DNA from 2 places in the Devosia sp. XGJD_8 genome. Region 1 is predicted to be linked to the other one. Evidence: predicted binding sites of a transcription regulator. Region 1 holds the regulator's gene; the other holds the start of a gene.
The links. The regulator PhoB, encoded in region 1, activates phosphate uptake and scavenging genes when phosphate is short. The targets are predictions, from matches to a motif close to TGTCATNNANCTGTCAT.
Positions count from the first base shown of each region.

Region 2: the regulator PhoB is predicted to act here: its motif matches at 1,535-1,551, upstream of phnF (phosphonate metabolism transcriptional regulator PhnF).

Region 1 is NZ_JBKJHF010000001.1:2,901,036-2,911,707, forward strand. Features, by position in the region: tRNA gene ACLI1C_RS13830 (tRNA-Ile) at 73-148, opposite strand; gene ACLI1C_RS13835 (hypothetical protein) at 679-1,347, shown strand; gene ACLI1C_RS13840 (IclR family transcriptional regulator C-terminal domain-containing protein) at 1,459-2,214, shown strand; gene ACLI1C_RS13845 (PstS family phosphate ABC transporter substrate-binding protein) at 2,640-3,677, shown strand; gene pstC (phosphate ABC transporter permease subunit PstC) at 3,747-5,126, shown strand; gene pstA (phosphate ABC transporter permease PstA) at 5,134-6,417, shown strand; gene pstB (phosphate ABC transporter ATP-binding protein PstB) at 6,469-7,293, shown strand; gene phoU (phosphate signaling complex protein PhoU) at 7,322-8,032, shown strand; gene phoB (phosphate regulon transcriptional regulator PhoB) at 8,152-8,853, shown strand; gene ACLI1C_RS13875 (phosphotransferase) at 9,191-9,895, shown strand; gene ACLI1C_RS13880 (MFS transporter) at 10,037-10,672, opposite strand, start outside.
Region 2 is NZ_JBKJHF010000002.1:438,257-448,928, reverse strand. Features, by position in the region: gene phnH (phosphonate C-P lyase system protein PhnH) at 1-285, opposite strand, end outside; gene ACLI1C_RS17645 (phosphonate C-P lyase system protein PhnG) at 285-737, opposite strand; gene phnF (phosphonate metabolism transcriptional regulator PhnF) at 727-1,485, opposite strand; gene ACLI1C_RS17635 (PLP-dependent cysteine synthase family protein) at 1,632-2,717, opposite strand; gene ACLI1C_RS17630 (sensor histidine kinase) at 2,806-4,164, opposite strand; gene ACLI1C_RS17625 (response regulator transcription factor) at 4,161-4,829, opposite strand; gene ACLI1C_RS17620 (efflux RND transporter periplasmic adaptor subunit) at 4,972-6,147, shown strand; gene ACLI1C_RS17615 (efflux RND transporter permease subunit) at 6,151-9,288, shown strand; gene ACLI1C_RS17610 (hypothetical protein) at 9,450-9,710, shown strand; partial or broken gene ACLI1C_RS17605 (methyltransferase domain-containing protein) at 9,781-10,566, opposite strand.

The sequences.
Region 1 (10,672 bases):
ATCGGGCCTGGATTGCGTGAGGGACGCAAACACAACAGGGCCTCCCGATCACTCGGAAACCGCCAGATTCTTTGGTGGGCCCACCAGGACTCGAACCTGGAACCAGACCGTTATGAGCGGTCGGCTCTAACCATTGAGCTATAGGCCCCCATCTGCCTCATAGGGAGGGTAGCGCAGGCTGGCAAGAGAGAAGTGGCTTCCCCTCGTCCCGGCCACGCCATGCATGTCGGCGCGCCTACCGCGCAATGGGAGGCCCGCGCCCCCCCCCGCCAGTCCGCCCGCGGCCGGCCATTGGGATCGAATCACGCCACATTCTGCCACGATTGGACCTATTGCACCGCTATTATGCCCGCTCATGGCCCTGCTTGCTCATTTTTATCCCACTTGGGCCGCGCCGAATCTCGCGGGAAAGTGAACAGCTTAGCCCGCGCCGGATTGCGCTAGGCCGGACAAAATCCACAAGCTCGCACACGCCTCACAAATTGGCCGCGTTTCCCCGATTATCTGAACATTCCACCGTGAGACATAATCACGGCTCGCCAGGCTGCGCATTGGTGACGAAGAACACCTCGTCATCTCTTGGGCCCGGTGTTTGTATATTTGCGTTATCAACCACCAATGTTCACAGTCCGCTGCCATTTGTTTGGTCGCGTCGCACCTGCACGCATGGAAACACAGATGACCCTGACATCTCTTCTTGCCGAACCCACCTTCCTCAAGGGTGGCATTCGGATTGTACACTTCATCGGCCTGGCCCTGGGCCTGGGCACCGCAACCTTTCTCGATCTCATGATGCTTCGCTTCATGGTGCTGGCCAAAATCCGCCGGTCCCACGCCGAAGCCTTCGAATTCGGCACCAAGGTGGTGACGGCGGGCCTCGTCATGCTCTGGATCAGCGGCCTGGCCTTCCTGGCCTATTACTGGGCCTTCGACCCCGAAAAGCTCGCCAATCCCAAGATCTGGGCCAAGGTCAGCGTAGTCGGCGTGCTGACGGTCAACGCCGTCTTCCTGCACAAGGTGGTCCTGCCCGTTGTCGAGCAGCAGGTGTCCCGCACCCTGTTTGGCGGTCTCAGCGCCTATCAGCGCATTCTGATGGTCGTCGGCGGCACCACGTCGGTCACCAGCTGGTATGTGCCGGTTGCCCTGGGTGCCATCCCCCAGTTCAACAACAGCCTGCCTGCCGACCAGCTCTGGGCCATGTTCTGCGCCCTGCTTATCGCCAACAATGCCCTCGCTATCCTGGCCTTCTTCGGCATTTCCAGTGTCGCCGCCAAACGGGCCCGGAACCGCGCTGCGCCCCAGCACAACGACGATGCCGCAACCAAGGGCTCACCCTTCCCCGCCTGACCTCGTGCGCTCAGCGATTTTTGTTCGAGTATCGCCCACTCCGCTATATAGCATGCCTGTGACGAGGCATTATGCCCTGCGGCCCCCCGGCCGCTTGAAGCGGAGCGGGTCATGCGCGAAGGCGACATCATCAATGGACTGGTCAAGGGCCTGTCGGTCATCGAGTGTTTCGATGAGGAACATGCCAGCCAGTCCATCACCGATGTGGCCAATCGCACCGGCCTTGAGCGCGCAACGGCCCGCCGCTGCCTGCTCACCCTCACCCATCTCGGCTACGCCTCCTATGATGGCAAGTTCTTCCGCCTCACCCCGCGCGTGCTCAATCTGGGCCATTCCTATCTGGCGGCCACGCCGCTGCCCCGGCTGATCCAGCCTTTCCTCGAAGACCTCTCGGCCCAGATCAACGAGAGCTCCTCTGCCGCCATACTCGACAATACCGAGATTCTCTATATCGCCCGCGCCTCCTACCGCCGGGTCATGTCGATCAATCTGGGCGCCGGTGCGCGCCTGCCGGCCTATTGCACCTCGATGGGCCGCATCCTGCTCGCCGCCATTCCCCCCAATGCGGCGCGCGACATCCTCAACCGCTCCGAGCTGGTTGCCTATACGGCCAAGACCAAGGCCGACCTGCCCTCGCTCACCACCGAGCTGGCCGTCGTCGCCGCCCAGGGCTTTGCCGTGATCGATGAGGAACTCGAGCTGGGTCTCTGCTCCATCGCCGTGCCGCTCTTCAATGCGCAGGGCCAGACCGTGGCCGCGCTCAATGTCGGCGCCCATTCCGCCCGCGCCTCCACCTCGCACATGATCGCCAATTTCCTGCCCCTGATGCGCAAGATCCAGGCCGAAGTCCGCCCCCTGCTGCGCTAGTGGGCGTGGCACGATTGCGCCCTAAGAGTGGAGAGAAACCTCCCCTTGATGGGGGAGGTAGGAGGGGGTGGGTGCGCCGAGCCCCGGACACGCGGCGACAGACCTCGCCACGGGCCGAATACCCTCCCGAGCGAACCACCCGCAGCCATGGCATCACTGTCACAAAGCCCGGCTAGACTGCCGCTGGTCTCGCTGCGCGGACTCACGCCGCTCTGTCACATTCGAATGTCACAGAGCCACGCCGGAATCGCGTTCTTCCGGACGTTTCACTGCAAAATCAACGCATTAACCTGTCACAAACGCGTCACGCAACAGCAATAAAACTGTCGCCTAGCCACCCTATGGTCTGCCGCGTCACAGGGCGGCCCGGGGGATGTTCCGGAAGGTCGGCCATGTTCGAAAACGAATTCCGAAAGGGAAATCCCATGAAGACCGCACTCTACGCCAGTGCTGCCGTGATCGCGCTTGCCGCGTTCGGCACCACCGCCGCCTTCGCCCAGTCGCGCGACCAGATCCGCATCGTTGGCTCGTCCACCGTGTTCCCCTACACCCAGGCAGTCTCCGAGCAGTTCGCTGCCATGACCGGCGGCACGGCGCCTGTCGTTGAATCGACCGGCACCGGCGGCGGCATGCAGATCTTCTGCGGCGGCGTTGGCCCGGATCATCCCGATATCACTGGTGCCTCGCGCGCCATGAAGCAGTCCGAATTCGAGCTGTGCCAGACCAACGGCGTCGACTCGGTCACCGAAGTTCTGATCGGCTACGACGGCCTGTCGATCGCCCATTCCCAGCAGGGTCCGGACCTGGACCTCACCAAGGCCCAGATCTTCCAGGCCCTGGCTGCCCAGGTTGAAGTTGACGGCGCCATCGTCGACAACCCGTACAAGAACTGGTCCGACATCGACGCCTCGCTCCCCAACACCCCGATCACCGTGTTCGGCCCCCCTCCGACCTCCGGCACCCGTGACGCTTTCGTCGAGCTGGTCATGCTCGAAGGCTGCGAAGGCTTCGAAGCCATCGCGGCTCTCGATGAAGACGCCATGGAAGAGACCTGCTCGCGCATGCGCCAGGATGGTCCCTTCATCGAAGCCGGTGAAAACGACAACCTGATCGTGCAGCGCCTGAACGCCGACTCCAATGCCTTGGGCATCTTCGGCTACTCGTTCCTCTACGAGAACAGCGACACCCTCAAGGCTGTGGCCGTCGATGGCGTCCTGCCCACCACCGAGACCATTGCCGACGCGTCCTATGCCGTGTCGCGCCCGCTCTATATCTACGTCAAGAACGCCCATAAGGGCGTGATCCCCGGCCTCGAGGAATTCGTCACCGAATACGTCTCCGAGGAATCCTTCGGCGAAGGTGGCTACCTCTCCGAGCGCGGCCTGATCCCGCTGAGCACCGAAGAGCGTGACGCCACCCGCACCGCCGTTGCCGAATCGACGGCAATGACTGCAGGCAACTAATACGACTGGGAAGCCGGGGTTCACCCCGGCTTCCCTTCTTGTTTCGTCTCGTCCCTGGGGGCTCGCGTCGTGGTCGGCTATCTCTTCCTGACAATCCTTGTCTTTTCGATCGCCGCCTTCTTCGTCGGGCGCTCCGCCGGTAATCGCTTCGTGGCGACCAATGGCGTCTCCACCCATTCCCTGCCCGGCTATCACGGCGCCTTCGTCGCCGTCTGGGTCGGCGTCCCCGCCCTGGTCCTGCTTTTGCTCTGGCTGATGGCGCAGGGCTCGGTGATCGACAACATGCTGTTGTCCACCTTGCCCGCGACTTTGACCGAAGCGGCCTCTGCCGCCGACAAGAACCTGCTGCTTTCCGAAATCAAGAATGTCGCCGCCGGCCGCATCTTCGCCGAGCCGACCCCCGAGATCACCGCCGCCGCCGAGACCCTGCTGCGCTGGCAGCAGATCGCCTCCTGGCTGATGGTGGTCGTCGTGGTTGCGGCCATGCTGCTGGCCATGTTCTTCGCATATTCGCGTCTGGCGCCGCGCTTCCGCGCCCGCAACGGCGTTGAAGCCTTCACCTCGGGCATCATGATTGCCTGCTCCATCGCGGCGATCCTGACCACGATCGGCATCATCGCCTCGCTGATTTACGAATCCATCGAGTTCTTCAAGCTCGTGCCGGTGCACGAATTCCTCTTCGGCCTGCGCTGGGAACCCCAGATCGCCATTCGCGCCGATCAGGTCGCCGGCAATGGCGCCTTCGGTGCGGTCCCGGTCTTTGTCGGCACCATCGTCATCGCCACCATCGCGATGCTCGTCGCCACCCCGATCGGCATCTTCACCGCCATCTACCTCACCGAATATGCCAGCGACCGTGTCCGCAACATCATCAAGCCGATCATGGAAATCCTGGCTGGCGTCCCCACCGTGGTCTACGGCTTCTTCGCCGTGCTCACCGTGGCGCCCGCCATTCGCGGCGCCGGCAATCTCATGGGCCTGGCCACCTCGCCCAACAGCGCCATCGCGGCTGGCGGCGTCATGGGCATCATGATCATCCCGTTCATTTCCTCGCTCGCCGATGACGCCATCCGCGCCGTGCCGCGCTCCATGCGCGACGGCTCGCTGGCCATGGGCGCCACCCGCGCCGAAACCATGACCAAGGTGCTGCTGCCCGCCGCCCTGCCGGGCATTATGGGCGGCATCCTGCTCGCCCTCAGCCGCGCCATTGGCGAAACCATGATCGTGGTCATGGCCGCCGGCCTCATCGCCACGCTCAACATCAATCCGCTCGACTCGGTCACCACCGTCACCGTGCAGATCGTCACCCTGCTGATCGGCGACACCTCCTTCGACAACCCCAAGACGCTTGCCGCCTTCGCCCTGGGCCTCGTGCTCTTCCTGGTGACGCTGGGGCTCAACGTCGTTGCGCTGACCATCGTGCGCAAATATCGCGAACAGTACGACTGAGGCCATCATGACCGACGCAACCCTGCCGACCCAGGTCCAGACTGCCGCGATCAATCGCGCCCGCCTGCGCAATAAGCGCAACGCCGCCGACTTCCGCCTGCGCGCCTATGGCATCACGGCCATCTCCATTGCCGTGGGCCTGCTCGGCATCCTGCTCTTCACCCTCGTGCTGGGCGGCTACTCGGCCTTCGTGCAGACCCATATCCGCGTCGATTTCCCGATCAGCGCCGAATATGTCGATCCGGCCGATCCCGCCGAAGGCAACTGGCGCGCCGTGGTCAGCGATGGTGTTGGCGCCCTGCTGCCGTCCGACAGCCCCGCCCAGGCCCGGCAGATCGCGCAGATCCTGACCAACAATACCCAGTTCTTCGTGCGCAACGCCGTGGTGGCCGATCCATCGGTGATCGGCGGCACGCTGACGCTCGATATTCCGGCCGCCGACATCTTCGACCAGCTCAACAAGGGCAATATCGACCGCAATACGCCCGAGGCAAACCGGCGCGTCACCGATCAGCAGATCGAGTGGTTCGACAGCCTGCAGGAGCAGGGCCGTGTCTCCACCCCCTTCAACTGGGGCCTGTTCTTCAATGCCGATAGCCGCTTCCCCGAACTGGCCGGCCTCTCCGGCGCCATCACCGGCTCCTTCTATGCCCTGCTGGTCTGCTTCCTCATCAGCTTCCCCGTCGGCATCGCCGCGGCCACCTATCTTGAGGAATTCGCCCCCAAGAACCGCTGGACCGACCTGATCGAGGTCAACATCAACAACCTCGCGGCCGTGCCCTCCATCGTCTTCGGCCTGCTCGGCCTGGCCGTCTTCCTGCAGATCTTCGGCCTGCCCCGCTCGGCGCCGCTGGTTGGTGGCCTGGTGCTGGCGCTGATGACCCTGCCCACCATCATCATCGTCACCCGCAACGCCCTCAAGGCCGTCCCGCCCTCCATCCGCGAGGCCGCCTATGGCATGGGCGCCTCACCCCAGCAGGTCATCCTCCACCACGTGCTGCCGCTCTCCCTGCCCGGCATTCTCACCGGCACGATCATTGGTCTCGCCCAGGCACTGGGTGAAACCGCCCCGCTGCTGCTGATCGGCATGAATGCCTTCATCACCAGCCCGCCCGGTGGCGTGCTGGAAGCCTCCACCGCGCTGCCCACCCAGATCTACATCTGGGCCGACAGCCCCGAGCGCGGCTTTGTCTCGCGCACTTCGGCCGGCATCCTGGTTCTGATGGGCTTCCTGCTGCTCATGAACGCGGTCGCCATCTTCCTGCGGCAGCGGCTGGAACGGCGCTGGTAACACTGACAAGATGCAACCGGCGCCTCGCGCCAGAAGACGGAATTCTGAGAGATGAACGCGATGACCGAAAACAAGGGTTCGACGCTCGTGGCAAAGCCCGACCAGGTGGTAATTCCTCCCACAGTGGCCATGAAGGGCGAGGATGTCAGCGTTTTCTACGGCGCCAAGCAGGCCCTGTTCGGGGTTAACCTCGAGATCGAGCGCAACCGCGTCACCTCGCTGATCGGCCCCTCTGGCTGCGGCAAGTCCACCTTCCTGCGCTCGCTCAACCGCATGAATGACACCATCGACATCTGCCGCGTCACCGGCAGGATCACGCTTGATGGCGAGGACATCTACGACAAGAACCTCGACGTTGTGGAACTGCGCGCCCGCGTCGGCATGGTGTTCCAGAAGCCCAATCCCTTCCCCAAGTCGATCTTCGAAAACGTCGCCTACGGCCCCAAGATCCACGGCATGGTCTCGACCAAGGCCGAGACCGAGGAAATCGTCGTCTCCTCGCTGCGCAAGGCCGGCCTCTTCGAAGAGGTCAAAGATCGCCTCAACGAGCCCGGCACCGGCCTGTCCGGTGGCCAGCAGCAGCGCCTCTGCATTGCCCGCGCCATCGCCACCAAGCCGGAAGTCCTCCTGATGGACGAGCCCTGCTCGGCGCTGGACCCCATCGCCACCGCCATCATCGAAGAGCTGATCGACGAGCTGCGCGAGAACTTCACCATCGTCATCGTCACCCACTCCATGCAGCAGGCGGCCCGCGTCAGCCAGAAGACCGCCTTCTTCCACCTGGGCAAGCTGATCGAGGAAGGCGTCACCGAAGACATCTTCACCAACCCGGTCAACAAGCAGACCCAGGACTACATCATGGGCCGCATCGGCTGATCCGGGCTCGGACAACAAGGATTACGCTATGCCCAATACCGGCTCCGAACACATCGTTTCGTCCTACAATGACGAACTGGTCGCGCTCGCCCAGACCATCGCCGAAATGGGCGGCCAGGTCGAAGTGGCCATCGAGAATGGAACCAAGGCCCTGCTCAAGCTCGACCGCGAACTGGCCGACCTGACCATCATCGCCGACCAGCGCATCGACGACATGCAGCGCAAGATCGACGAAATGGCCGTCTCCATGATCGCCCGTCGCCAGCCCATGGCCTCCGACCTGCGCGCCATTGTCACCGCCATCCACGTCGCCTCCGATCTGGAGCGCGTCGGCGACATGGCCAAGCAGCTGGCCCGCCGCTCGCTCAAGCTCGAAGGCATGAGCCTGCAGCCCACTTTCTACAACGGCGTCAAGAACATGACGGCCCTGGTGCTGCGCCAGATCAAGGAAGCGCTGGACGCCTATTCCAGCCGCGATGCCGCCGCCGCCATCGAGGTCTGCAACCGCGATGACGAGGTCGATGCCATGCATACCTCCCTGTTCCGCGAGCTGCTGACCTACATGATGGAAGATCCGCGCAACATCACCACCTGCACCCACCTGCTGTTCTGCGCCAAGAGCCTGGAACGCATTGGCGATCACGCCACCAACATCGCCGAGCGCGCCTATTACCTGCAGACCGGCAAGCCCCTGACCAACGACGTCCAGGAACTGCACCGCACCCAGATCAAGGCGTAGCCGCACAAGCGCTGACGCCTCCCAACCACCGGCCCGTACCTCCCCCTTGATGGGGGAGGCTCGGAGGGGTGGAGCCACAAGCACCGGCCATGGTGCCGCAACCGACGGGAGCACATCTCATGCCCGCCACGATCCTCGTTGTCGAAGACGAAGGCGATATCGCCATCCTGCTGCGCTACAATCTCGAAGCCGAGGGCTTCCGCGTCGTCACCGCGGAAACCGGCGACGAGGCCCAGAGCGCCATTCAGGAAAAGCTGCCCGATCTCATCCTGCTCGATTGGATGCTGCCCGAGATTTCCGGCATCGAACTCTGCCGGCGCCTGCGCGCCCGCGAGGAAACCGCCCGCATCCCGATCATCATGCTCACCGCCCGCGGCGAGGAAGAAGAGCGCGTCCGGGGCCTGGCCACCGGGGCCGATGACTATGTGGTCAAGCCCTTCTCGGTGCCCGAGCTGATCGCCCGCATCCACGCCCTGCTGCGCCGCGCCAATCCCAATCTCGTCACCGCCGCCCTCAAGGTCGGCGATCTCGAGCTCGACCGCACCACCCACCGCGTCCGCCGCGCCAATCGCGACGTCCATCTCGGCCCCACCGAATATCGCCTGCTCGAATACCTGATGCGCCATCCTGGTCGAGTGTACTCACGCGAGCAGCTCCTCGACGGTGTCTGGGGCAATGACGTCTATGTCGACGAGCGCACCGTCGACGTCCATATCGGCCGCCTCCGCCGCGCCATCAACCGCGGCCGCGAAACCGACCCCATCCGCACCGTCCGCGGCGCCGGCTACGCCTTCGACGAAAGGTTCGCCCAGGTCGCGTAAGGCGCCCCCTCCCACCCTCCCCCTGACAGGGGGAGGAGCCGCACGGCGACCTTGGCCACATCGCGACCCACAAACTGCATCAGTCCCTCCCCCTGCCAGGGGGAGGTTAGGTGGGGGTACGGCCCCTTGTGAGTACGTGGATTGTGGCGCGGTCTCGCCCATCCACCGGACAGCACCTCCCCCTTGATGGGGGAGGATGGGAGGGGGTGTTGGGAGCCCCAATATTCGAGCCCACGCCCATCCCGCCCCTCTCTCCCTTCGAAGGAGAGATCATCCCGCAGCGCCGCTCTTGCTCCCGCCCCGTGCCGCATTATTGTGCCCCCACGTGGAGGCGCGCTTGTCAGAACAGGAAATTCCCCTCGCCGGCGGGCAGGTCAACGGCGTTGTGCGTGTCGGAGACACCATCCGCCGCGCCACCCGGCACGATACGCGCATGCAGCAGGCCCTGCTGGCCCACCTGGAACGCAAGGGCTTCGGCCACGCCCCACGCTTCCTCGGCCATGACGATCAGGGCCGCGAAATCCTCACCTACCTGCCTGGCGAAGTCCTGTTCGACAAGGACGATTTCAGCGACGCCCAGCTGACCGACGCGGCCGATCTCCTGCGACGCTTCCACGACTGCACGACCGACTTCCCCCCGGTCCCTGCCGCCGGAGCCGAGGTCATGTGTCACAACGACTGGACACCGGCCAACACTGTCCTTGTCGACGACAGACCAGCCGGCATGATCGATTTCGATACCATCATGCCCGGCACCCGCCTGTGGGACCTCACCTACAGTGTCTGGACTTGGCTCGGCCTCGGCGAGGACCGCTGGAGCCCGCAGGATCAACTGCGCCGCCTTGATCTGTTCGTCGCGGCCTATGACCATCCCTCATGCACGCCGGATCTGGTGGCCGCGTGTCTTCCCGGGCGTCAGGCTGGGCGGGCGCATTGGGCGAAACAGCGCGGGCTTGTGGCCGGAGCCGAATGGGCACAAGCCTGTCTCGCCTGGACACTGGTCAACATTACCAATCACCATCACCCCGACGGCCTGCCCTGAACGGCTAAGCCCCTTGGACCCGGCTTATCCCGGACCTTCACCTCTCCCTCCGGGGGAGAGGTCGGCGCGCAGCGCCGGGTGAGGGGCCTTCCCTACGCACCACCCAAAAGTCCCCCTCACCCGGCGGTTAGGAGGCGGGTCTCAAACCTCAGGCGTATCCCGGATCGGGGTATCATCCCGCAGCGGCACGGTCTGCCGCTCGATCATTCTTCGCACCACCGGCGGCTCGCCCCCGCGATGCAGCGCCCGGATCTGGTCGATATTCTCGGCATCCGCCTTGGTGCGGCGCAGATTGTGCCGCAGGTAGTCGATCCAGGTCGGCACGTGATAGGCCTCGGTCCACACCTCGGGATGCTCCAGGTCGCGCAGCAGCGACCATTGCCGCGCCCCGTCGCGGATGCGGATGCGGCGCCGGTCGGCCATCAGCGCCAGGAAGCGCGTAATGTCCCCCTGGTCGATGCGATAGTCGACCATCACCATGATCGGCCCGCTGCGCGGCCGCAGGTCCAGTTTCAGCACCGGCTCGTTGAACGTATTGAGCGGGTTGAGATCGCGCGCATTGAATTGCGGCAGCGGCAGCCGGAAGCCCACCAGTGCGCAGACCAGCATCACCACGCCGGCCAGCGCCAGCGCCGAATCCGGCCCCAGCGCATCGGCGCTCATTCCCCAGACCCAGCTGCCCGCGGCCATCCCGCCAAAGGTCGCCGTCTGGTAGAGCGACAGCGCCCGTCCCACCACCCAGCGCGGCGATGATAGCTGGATCGAGACATTGAACAG
Region 2 (10,672 bases), on a different contig from region 1:
AATGGCGGCCAGCGCATCCGACGCCCCCTCCAGACGATCGAGGAACAGGTGGTCTGCCGTGGCCGGATCACCCAGAACCGCGCCGGTATCGACAATCTGCCGGCTCAGATCCGGACTGTCCGCATAGGCAACGCATTCGCGGTCGATCAGCGCTTCGACGATGGGCGCCATGCCGGCTTCGGGCAGTTCGCGCACATCGCCCGGTCGGGCCATCGACCACATCAGGGCTTCGAACGTGGCGTTGCAGCGCGCTTCGGCGGCATCGGGAGGGGCGACGGTCAGCATCAGAAAGTCTCCATTTCAACGCGCGTCGCCTCGACCCGGCGCATCAGCGTCTCATCCAGCGCCGCCTGGTGCAGCCGTTCGGTCTCGATGAAGTGCAGCACGGCCTCCGCCCGCGCATCACGTGCGAGCGACAGGTCGACCACGGCCATGGCCATGGCGCGCTCCAGGTCGCGCCCGGTGATCATGCCGTAGCCGATGCGGCCATCGGCATCGGCGATATGAGCCTCGCTCACCAGCACTTCGCCGAGGTGAAAATCGACATTCTCGACCGTGTCGCGCATCGGCACCATGACCAGCCCGGTTCGGTTGGCGATGACGGTGATGTCACCCAGCTGGTCGAGCAGGTTTTCGGCAAGCGCCTTGAGCGGCGTGGATCGGGCCCGCGCCAGAATGCCCAGGATATCGGCATGGCCGCGCCGCTCGGGCCCGGGGTCGCTGGCTTCATTGAACATTGTCGGTCCTTTCGCTGACCACTTCGCCCGCCTGGGCATTTTCGAAGGTGAATTGCACCCGGTCCCCGGCCCAGGCCGCCTCGGAAAAACCGATCGGCCTGCCGTCGAGATCGACATCGGTCTTCTGCACGATCAGCACCGATTGGCCGGGCCGCAGCATCAGCAGCGCCGCCTCGTGCTCGGTGGCGAGCCGGGTGAAGATCGTGGTGCTCTGGCGCCGATAGTCGGCAATGCCGTGCTTGCGGTAGGTTTCGGTGACCGAAATCCCGGCCCGCCGTGCATCCGCCATGTCCGGAAAGCGCTCTGCATCATGGTATGACCAGCCCAAGCTGATCGGCAGGTCATTGGCAAAGCCGCGACGGCAGATGGCAAAGACCGGTGCACCCGCGTGCAGTCCAAGCGCCGCTGCAACCCTGGCACCGGCTGGAATGCGCATTTCCGAAATGCCCTGGCCGGAGGCGGTCAGGCCCTGTGCCAGCAGGTTTTCGCGGAAACGGGTGCGCGGGCCGATCACGTAGTTGATCAGCGGCGCGCGCTCGACAAAGGTGCCCCGGCCATGCTCGACCCGCAGCTTGCCTTCCGCCACAAGCGCCGCCAGCGCGCGCCGCAACGAATGCCGCCTGGTATTGTAGAGGACGCACAGCTCCGGCTCGGACGGCAAGCGGCTATCCGGCGGCAGGTGACCCGCTGCAATCTCGTCACTGATCTTGTCCCGCGTGGCTTCCCACGTGTGTCCGCGACTGCGCATAAAGGCCTTCGTCACTCATTCGGATGAGTTCGGAACCTAGATGCGGTGGATGACAGGCGAATGACGAGATAGCGCCCGTGGCATAATTTGCGCCCGACAGCGGCTCTGGTGCCGACACGGGCGCCAGAACCGTCAAGCGCAAGGGATCAGGCGACGGGCAATTGATAGCCGGGTGTCGAGCGCGACAAGGCGAGCTCTTCTGCATCCATCTCTGCCTCGATCGACTCGAACAGCGGCGTCGTCATGTAGCGCTCGCCGGTGTCGGGCAGCATGCAAAGGATGACCGAGCCCGGCGCCGCCCGCTCGGCCAGCTGATGCGCGACGGCGAAGGTGGCGCCACCGGAAATGCCGGTCAGGATTCCCTCCTTCTGCGCCAACTGTCGTGCCCAATGCATGCCGTCCGGTCCGGCAACGGGCACCAGTTCATCATAGCCCTTGCTGTCGACGGCCTCCTGCAGCACCAGCGGAATGAAGTCGGGCGTCCAGCCCTGGATGGGATGTGGCGTAAAGGCGGGATGGGTCGCCGCCGGGGCACCATGATCGCCACGCTGTTGCGGCTCACCGCTTCCGAGCAATTGCGCATTGGCCGGTTCACTGAGGACAATGCGCGTCTCGGGCCGCTCCTTGCGCAATACACGTGCCAGCCCGGACACAGTCCCGCCGGTGCCATAGCCGGTCACCACATAGTCGAGACGCGAACCGGCAAAATCGTTGATGATCTCGCGCGCCGTGGTGGCTTCGTGGATATCGGCATTGGCGCTGGTCTCGAACTGGCTGGCGAGAAACCAGCCATTGGCCTGCGCCAGTTCCACAGCCTTGCGGTACATGCCCAGCGCCTTTTCCGCGCGCGGCGTCAGCACCACCTTGGCGCCAAACATGCGCATCAGCCTGCGGCGTTCGATGGAGAAACTGTCCGCCATGGTGATGACCAGCGGGTAGCCCTTTTGCGCACAGACCATCGCCAGCCCGATGCCGGTATTGCCGCTGGTGGCTTCCACCACGGTCTGGCCCGGCTTGAGCGTGCCATTGCGTTCCGCCGCCTCGATGATGTTGAGGGCCAGCCTGTCCTTTACCGATCCGGCCGGATTGAAAAACTCCGCCTTCACATAGAGCGTGACGCCGGGCACACCCAGATTGTTGATGCGGATGGCCGGCGTATCGCCAACCGTCTCCAGAATGCTGTCGAACAGCCTGCCACGGCCCTTGGTGGTGCGTGTCGTCGAACTTTGCATGACCGGTCTCCCTTTCGCGCCACCGGACAGGCCCGCGGCACCTCGCGAACCCATCCTACAGCATAATTGAAGCGAGAGGCGACTGCGCTCAGCTTGCCTGCGCGGTCGCAAGCGGCAGGAATATCTCAAACAGAGCCCCGCCGCCGGGAGCATCGCCCACGGTGATCTGGCCATTGTGGCGAACCACGATATCCCTCACCAGATTAAGCCCCAGGCCGGCGCCCTGCTCGAGGGGCACGATGCGGTTGAAGGGCTCGAAAATGGCTTCCCGATACGTCGCTGCAATGCCGGGGCCCGTATCCGCTACGCGAAGCGAACCATCCCGCCCGACCGCGACCCGGATCGCGGTCTTCCGCCCGCCGTGAATGATCGCGTTCTGGATCAGGTTGACGATGGCCCGCGAGAGCGAGGCGCGGTCGCCGGCAACGGTGACGCTGTCTGCCTCGGCATCAAACGAGATATCGTCTCCTGCGGCGATCGCCAGCGGCGCCATATCGGCCGTTACCTCCGCCGCCAGGTCGACGAGGTTGACCGGCTGGAAGACGGTGACGTCCGAATCCAGCCGCTGCAGGTCGAGCAGCTGGTTGGCGAGGTTCGCCAGCCGCGCGACATCAAGCATCAGCCGGCTGCGCTCCTCGTCATCCGGCAGCAGCTCGATCCGGGTCTGCAGAATGGCAATCGGTGTGCGCAATTCATGCGCCGCATCGGCCAGGAAGCGCTGTCGCCGCTCGATGCCGTCGTCGAGCCGCTGTAGCGCGGCGTTTATGGCGCGCACCAGCGAATGCAGCTCATCGGGCACATGCTCGGATGACAGGCGAATGCCGCGCTGGTCCACGTCAATCCTGTCCGCCTCGGCGGCAACATGCTCCACACCGCGCAACTCGCGCGTCACGATGGTGGGGATGACCAGGAAGGAGACAATCGTCAGCAGTGACAGCAGCCCCAGAAAGATCGGATTGGCAATGGCGCCGAAAATGATCTTGAAGCGTATCTCCGGACCGCCGCCGGTCATGATCCAGAGCTGCCCCGCGTCGCTGTCGTGGCGCCGCACCAGGGCGGCCGGCGCTTCGGCCGGGCCAATATCGGCGATATTGGCCGAGTTCAGCCGGGGCAGATAATCGAGCAGATCATCGGCGCGCTCGGGAATATTGCCCATCTGCACCGCATTGCCGTCAATATCGGTGGCATAGAACCAGAGATACGGATATTCCGCCGCTTTTTCGAGGATGTCGTCGTCGGGAACCAGCGCCAACCCGCCGGCAGGGTCGCGCTCGATAGAATCGGCGATGTGCTCGATGACCCCCTCGTCCAGCCCCTGCTCCTCGCTGATCAGCTTGAGGATGGGAATGGCCGCCACGGTGGTGAAGGCCATCAGCACCAGGGCCTGCATCAGGACCATGCGCCAGGTCAGCCGGGTCCGCAGCGATGTCGCGAGCCAGGGTCTCATGATGCGGTCCGCAGCAGGTAGCCCAAGCCACGAATGGCATGGATTTCCACCCCCGCCGTACTGAGCTTGCGCCGCAAACGCGAGATGTGCGCATCCAGCGAATTGGACGCGATCTCGTCGTCATAGCCATACACGGCTTCTTCCAGTGCGCTGCGTGACACCGTCCGGCCGGCGCGGCGCACCAGGATTTCCAGCGCCAGCAATTCACGGCGCGTCAGATCCAGCGGTTCGCCGGCCACATCGGCCTGGCGCTCCGTCAGGTTGAACCGCAACTGGCCGACATTGACCATGCTCTCGCCAATCTGTGCCGGACGGCGCATCACCGCCCGCAATCGTGCCAGCAGCTCATCCGTCGAAAACGGCTTGGCGAGATAGTCGTCGGCGCCATGGTCGAGCCCGGCGACGCGATGGTCGGGTGATCCCAGCGCCGACAGCACGATAATGGGCAAGCCAGCCTGCTCGCGCCGCAATACGGGGATCAACGACAAACCGTCGCCATCTGGCAGCTTGCGGTCGAGCAGCACGGCATCATGCACGCCGCTGCGGCAGGCCTCCTCGGCGATCTCGAGCGTGCGGGCATGATCCACCACAATATCGTGGCGGCTCAGTGCGGCGGTCAGTGCCGCGGCCATGTTCATCTCGTCTTCGACCAGCAAAATACGCATACGACAATCCTAATCCACTTTTGCCCAGTCTAGCGACAGACATTGCGGCTGCATTGCGTGGCGCAACGTTGGCGCAATCCTGAGCCGTCATTGGATGGGTTCACAGGCCGGTGCTCGGCCCCCAAAGCAATGCGAGGCCGCAATGAACCCGTCCGATCCGCTCGCCAACACTACCCGCCCCACGCCTGCCCGCCGCACCGGGAGGTGGTTCTGGCCGGCAGTCGTCCTGACCCTGGCAACCGGCGGCGTCACCATGTTGCTGGCCAATCGATTGCCACCTGCCCCCATCGCTGCAACCCTGGCCGCACCCGAAACACCCCGCGTGATGCAGTTGCATCCCCTGGAAGTCGTGGCGGTGCAACCCCAGCGCGTCGAAGACCTGGTAAAGGTGACGGGCACGATCCATCCCGGCCAGGAAGCCGCCATCGCCTCCCAGGTGAGCGGCCTGGCCGAAACGGTAGCGGTGCGTCCCGGCGATCACGTCGAGGCCGGTCAACTGCTCGTCGAGGTCGGCACTACCGATCTGCGCCTGCAAGTGGACCAGCAGCGCAGCACGATGGCATCCACCATGGTCCAACTGCGCGCCGCCCAAACCACGCTGGAACGCACCCTGGCGCTGTCCGACAAGGGCCTTGCGGCGCAAACCACGCTCGACAGCGCCCAGGCCCAGGTCGACCAGTTGACGGCGGCGCTCGCTACCCAGCAGAGCCAGGTTGCCCAGGCGGAAACCAACCTGCTCCGCGCCCGCGTCGTCGCGCCGTTTGCCGGCACCGTATCCTCCCGCGCCATCGAACCTGGCCAGATCGTCAACCCCGGCACCACCATGCTCTCCATCGTCGATCTCTCCACCGTCCGCGTCGAGGTGATCGCTGCGCTCAAGGATTCGGCGCGGATTGAGGCCGGACAATCAGTCCGGCTGACCGTGCAGGGCATGGAGGAGGATACCTTTACCGGCACCGTCGATCGGGTCAGCCCCGTCGCGGAAGCCGGCACCCGTTCGATCAAGGTCTATCTCACGCTCGACAATCCTGACGGCGTGCTGCGCGGTGGCATGTTCGTCACCGGCAATATCGTGGTCCAGCAGGTCGAAGACGTCCTGGCCGTGCCGACAACTGCCATCCAGACGCGCGACGAGACCAGCTACGTGCTTGCGGTGGTCGATGGCGTGCTTGAGGAGCGCTCCGTGGAAACCGGCGCCGAGTGGCCTACCAAGGCGCTGGTCGAGGCGCGCTCGGGCCTGGCAGCTGGCGACATGATCGTCGGCACCGCGCTGTCCGGTCTGTCCGACGGCACCCCTGTTGTCATCGCGGAAAACTGAGCCATGTTCCTCACCTCCATCAGCGTCCGTCACCCGGTCTTTGCCACCATGATCATGGTGGCGATCATGGTCTTTGGCATCTCCGCCTATCGCAGCCTGCCTATCGAACAATATCCCGATGTCGATTTCCCCATCGTCGCGGTGCTGACGCCCTATACGGGCGCCTCGCCCGAAGCGGTCGAGACCGAGATCACCCAGCCCATCGAGGATGCCGTCAACACCCTGAGCGGCATCGAGTCGGTCACCTCGACCTCGAGCGCCGGCCACTCGACCGTCGTCCTGCAGTTCACCCTTGAGACCGATGCCGCCGCGGCAGCCCAGGATGTGCGGGACCGGCTGGCGGCGATCGCCGATCAACTGCCGGACGCCGCCGACACCACCCAGGTGCTGCGCTACAATCCCACCGCCAGCCCCATGCTGTCCCTGGCCCTCAGCAGCCCGACCCGGTCGGTGCTGGAGTTGACATCGCTGGCGGACGACATCGTCACGCCCGCCCTCACGGCCATTTCCGGCGTGGGCAGTGCCACCGTGGTTGGCGGCCTCGACAACCAGGTCAATATTGCCGTCGACCCGGATTTGCTCAATGCCTTCGGCATCGGCATTGGCGACGTCGTCTCGGCCCTCCAGCAGGACAACCAGACCCTGCCCTCCGGCTCGATCATCGAAGGCATGCTGGTCCAGACCGTGCAGATCAATGCCGAAGTGGCCACCATTGAAGGCTTCCGCGATATCGTGGTTGCCAGCAATGGCGGCGAGACCGTGACCGTCGGCGATGTCGCGACCGTCACCCAGGGTCCGTCCGATACGGATGGCCTGGCCTTCCGCGATGGCGAACAGGCGCTGGCCATCGACGTTGTCAAGATCGAGGGCGGCAATACGGTCGCCATTGCCCATGCCGTCGAAGAGGCTGTCGCAGCGCTCAACGCGAATGGCAGCCTGCCCGAGGACGTCGTGATCGACGTGCTGCAGAACTCGGCGGAGCCGATAGAGCAGAATTTCGAGACTGTTCAGGCCACCCTGGTCGAAGGTGCTTTGCTCGCCGTGGTGATCGTGTTCCTCTTCCTCAACTCCAGGCGCTCGACCATCATCACCGGCCTCACCCTGCCCATCTCGATCATCGGCACCCTGACCGTGGTGAGCCTGCTGGGCTTCACTCTCAACATGATGACCATGCTGGCGCTGACCCTGTCGGTAGGCATCCTGATCGACGACGCCATCGTGGTGCGTGAAAACATCACCCGGCACCTGCATATGGGCAAGAACCACATTCAGGCAGCGCTCGATGGCACCAAGGAAATCGGCTTGGCCGTTCTGGCCACCACCCTATCCATCGTCGCCGTGTTCCTGCCGCTGGCCTTCATGGACGGCATTGTCGGCCGCTTCTTCATGCAGTTCGGCGTCACGGTCTCGGTAGCTGTGCTGATTTCGCTCTTTGTCAGCTTCACCCTCGATCCGATGCTGTCGAGCGTCTGGTACGACCCGGATTCCCAGCCTGATGCCAAGCGGGGGCCCATCGGCCGGCTGATCGGCCTGTTCGACAAGGGCTTTGAGCGCCTGGCGCATGGCTATCGGGGCGTGCTCCGCTGGTCGCTGCGTCACCGCATCATCACCATGCTGGTCGCCCTGATGTCCTTCGGCAGCAGCTTCCTGCTCTTTCCGATGGTCGGCGTCGAATTCCTGCCGCCCGCCGATAACAGCCAGATCCAGATCGACCTCGAAACCCCGGCCGGCTCGTCTACGGACTATACTGCCGTCAAGGCGCATCAGGTCGAGGCCATTCTGGCCACCATGCCCGAGGTCGAGAGCACCTATACCAGCGTCAATGCCGGCACCGCCTCTGGCGAGAACCGCGCCAGCATTGCGGTGGCCCTGGTCGATCCTGCAGAGCGCACCAGCTCGTCCCTGGAGATGACCGCTCCGATCCGCGAGGCGCTGCGCGTCATTCCCGGCGCCAGCTTCGTCGTGACTGCCGGTGGCGGCCTGGGCGGCGGCGACAGTCCCATCCAGGTCAAGCTGCTGGGAGAAAACCTCGACGGCCTCGCCACTGCCGCGGCGCAGTTGAATGAGGCCATGCTGGCCATTCCCGGCATTGTCGATATCGAACTGAGCCTGCAGCAGGCCCAGCCCATGCTCGACATTGTGCTGGACCGTCAGGCCGCCAGCGATATGGGCATTGGCGTCCAGGCGACCGGCTCGGCCCTGCGCGCCATGCTGGGCGGCTCGACCGCTTCGGAATGGACCAACGCGGCCGGAGACCAGCTCGACGTCGTCGTGCGCCTGCCCGAAGCCATGCGCCAGAGCGTGGATGCCATTGGCGACCTGCCCATCGCCCAGAGCCAGGGCGATACGTCCACCGCCATCCGCCTCGACCAGATCGCCACAATCGTACCCACGCTCGGCCCCAGCGAGATTCACCGCGAAGACCTCACGCGCCAGGTCACGATCAGTGCCAATATCGAGGGCAGCGTGCTGGGCGATGTCACGACGCAGATCGATGCCGCGGTTGCCGCGCTCGATCTGCCCGCGGGCGTCAGCATAGCCCAGGGCGGCGACAGCGAGATGCTTGCTGATACCGTGGGCAGCATGGTCTCGGCTTTGCTGCTGGCGGTAATCTTCATCTACCTGGTTCTCGCCAGCCAGTTCGGCAGCTTCCTGCAGCCCCTCGCCATCATGATGGCGCTGCCGCTATCGCTGGTCGGCGTCATGCTGGGCCTGCTGGTCGGCGGATCGACGCTGAACATGTATTCCATGATCGGCTTCGTCATGCTGATGGGTCTTGTGGTCAAGAACGCCATCCTGCTCGTCGACAATGCCAACCAGCATCGGCGTGAAGGCGCGACGCTGGTTGATGCCCTGATCGAGGCCGGCGGCACGCGCTTCCGTCCCATCATCATGACCACGCTGGCCATGATCTTCGGCATGCTGCCACTCGCCCTCGCCATTCACGAAGGCAGTGACCAGAGCGCGCCGATGGCCCATGCGGTGATCGGTGGCCTGATCAGCTCGACCCTGCTCACGCTGGTCGTGGTGCCGGTCATGCTGACCTATGTCGATGCGCTGTCACGCTTCGTCGGCCGCTTCCTGCCGCGGGCGCCAGACCATCACGCGACGCAAACCGAGCCCATGTCCTCGGGCGCCTGACGCCCCACCTCCACGGCGTCAGACAAGCACGGCACCCCGCTTTTCGAGCGGGGTGCCGTTGTCATTTTTGGACATAACTATTTGAAAATAAAAAGACTTTGCAATGTTGAGGCAATGCGCGGGGCGCAAAGTGAGATTGTTCAAACAGAAAGGAACATCCAATGAAAAGCCTCTCCATCGCTGCACTGGTCGCCGTCGCCGGCTTCACCGCTCTTCCCACGCTCGCCATGGCCGATACGACCATCCACGGCTACGAGGAATCCTCGCTCGAATACGCCCTTGACGCACGCGGCGTTGCCACCGAGCGCGTGGAAGAATGGGGCAGCTATGTCCGCGCCTGGGTTCCGAATGGCGCCGGCGGTACGGACATGCAGCTGTTCGATCCCGACACCCTGCAGCAGGTGTCGCCGTTCCGCGGCTGATCGGTCAGCGGCTGGCAGGCGGCCACGGCCGCCTGCCGCGGTCCAATGCAGACATTCGATTCAAAAGTGCCGGCTTGCGCGCGCAGATGGCAAAGCGATCCGACGCCAGCCGCTCGGCGGCGCGCCAGAACGGCATTTTCCCCGCCTGCGCCAGGTGAATGTCCCAGAGATTGCGGTCGACGACGATATCGACAAAACCTGCCTGTTCCAGCAAAGCGACAACCGCCTCCGCCGGCATGCCATTGTTGAAGTACACCTGCTCGCGAATGCGGCGATGCCGTTCGGCCAGGGCCGGATCCATATTGTGCCCCCTGGTTGGCGGGAGCCGCCCCAGCGCCTTATTGACGGTGCCATGCAGCCGCGAAACCCAGCTGGGTCGGCCCATATTGCCATCGACAATCAGTAGTCTGCCACCCGGCTTGAGCACACGGTGCCATTCCGCAAAGGCGGCGGGCACATCCACCAGCGTCCAGACCAGGTGGCGATTGGTGATCGCCTCATAGCTGTCGGCCGGTTCACCGGTATTTTCTGCGTCGCGGACAATGAAACGGATATCGGTGCCGCGCTTGGCTGCCTTGGCCCGCGCCTGCGCCAACATGGCATCCGACCAATCCAGCCCGGTTACCTGAAAGCCCATATCGTTCATCAGGTGAGAGATCACCGCCGTACCGCAGGCCAGGTCGAGCAGTGGCCGCTTCTGTCCCTCGCCCAGATGCTTGCGAATGAGGCGATGCCAGCCCCGGCGTTCGGCCTCGCTGAACACCTCATGTCCCACGCTCAGATCGAATGTCGCGGCGCGCTCGGACCAGAATTCGCGGATCTCGTCGCGAATGGAATAATTGCTCAACTCGTTCATATGGATACCCCGGATTGACGCCAACTGGTTGGAATCGCTCTAAAAGATAATTCTTGATTCCGTTTGTCATATTTCATAGTGCGGGGTGTCTTTCAACACCGGAGTG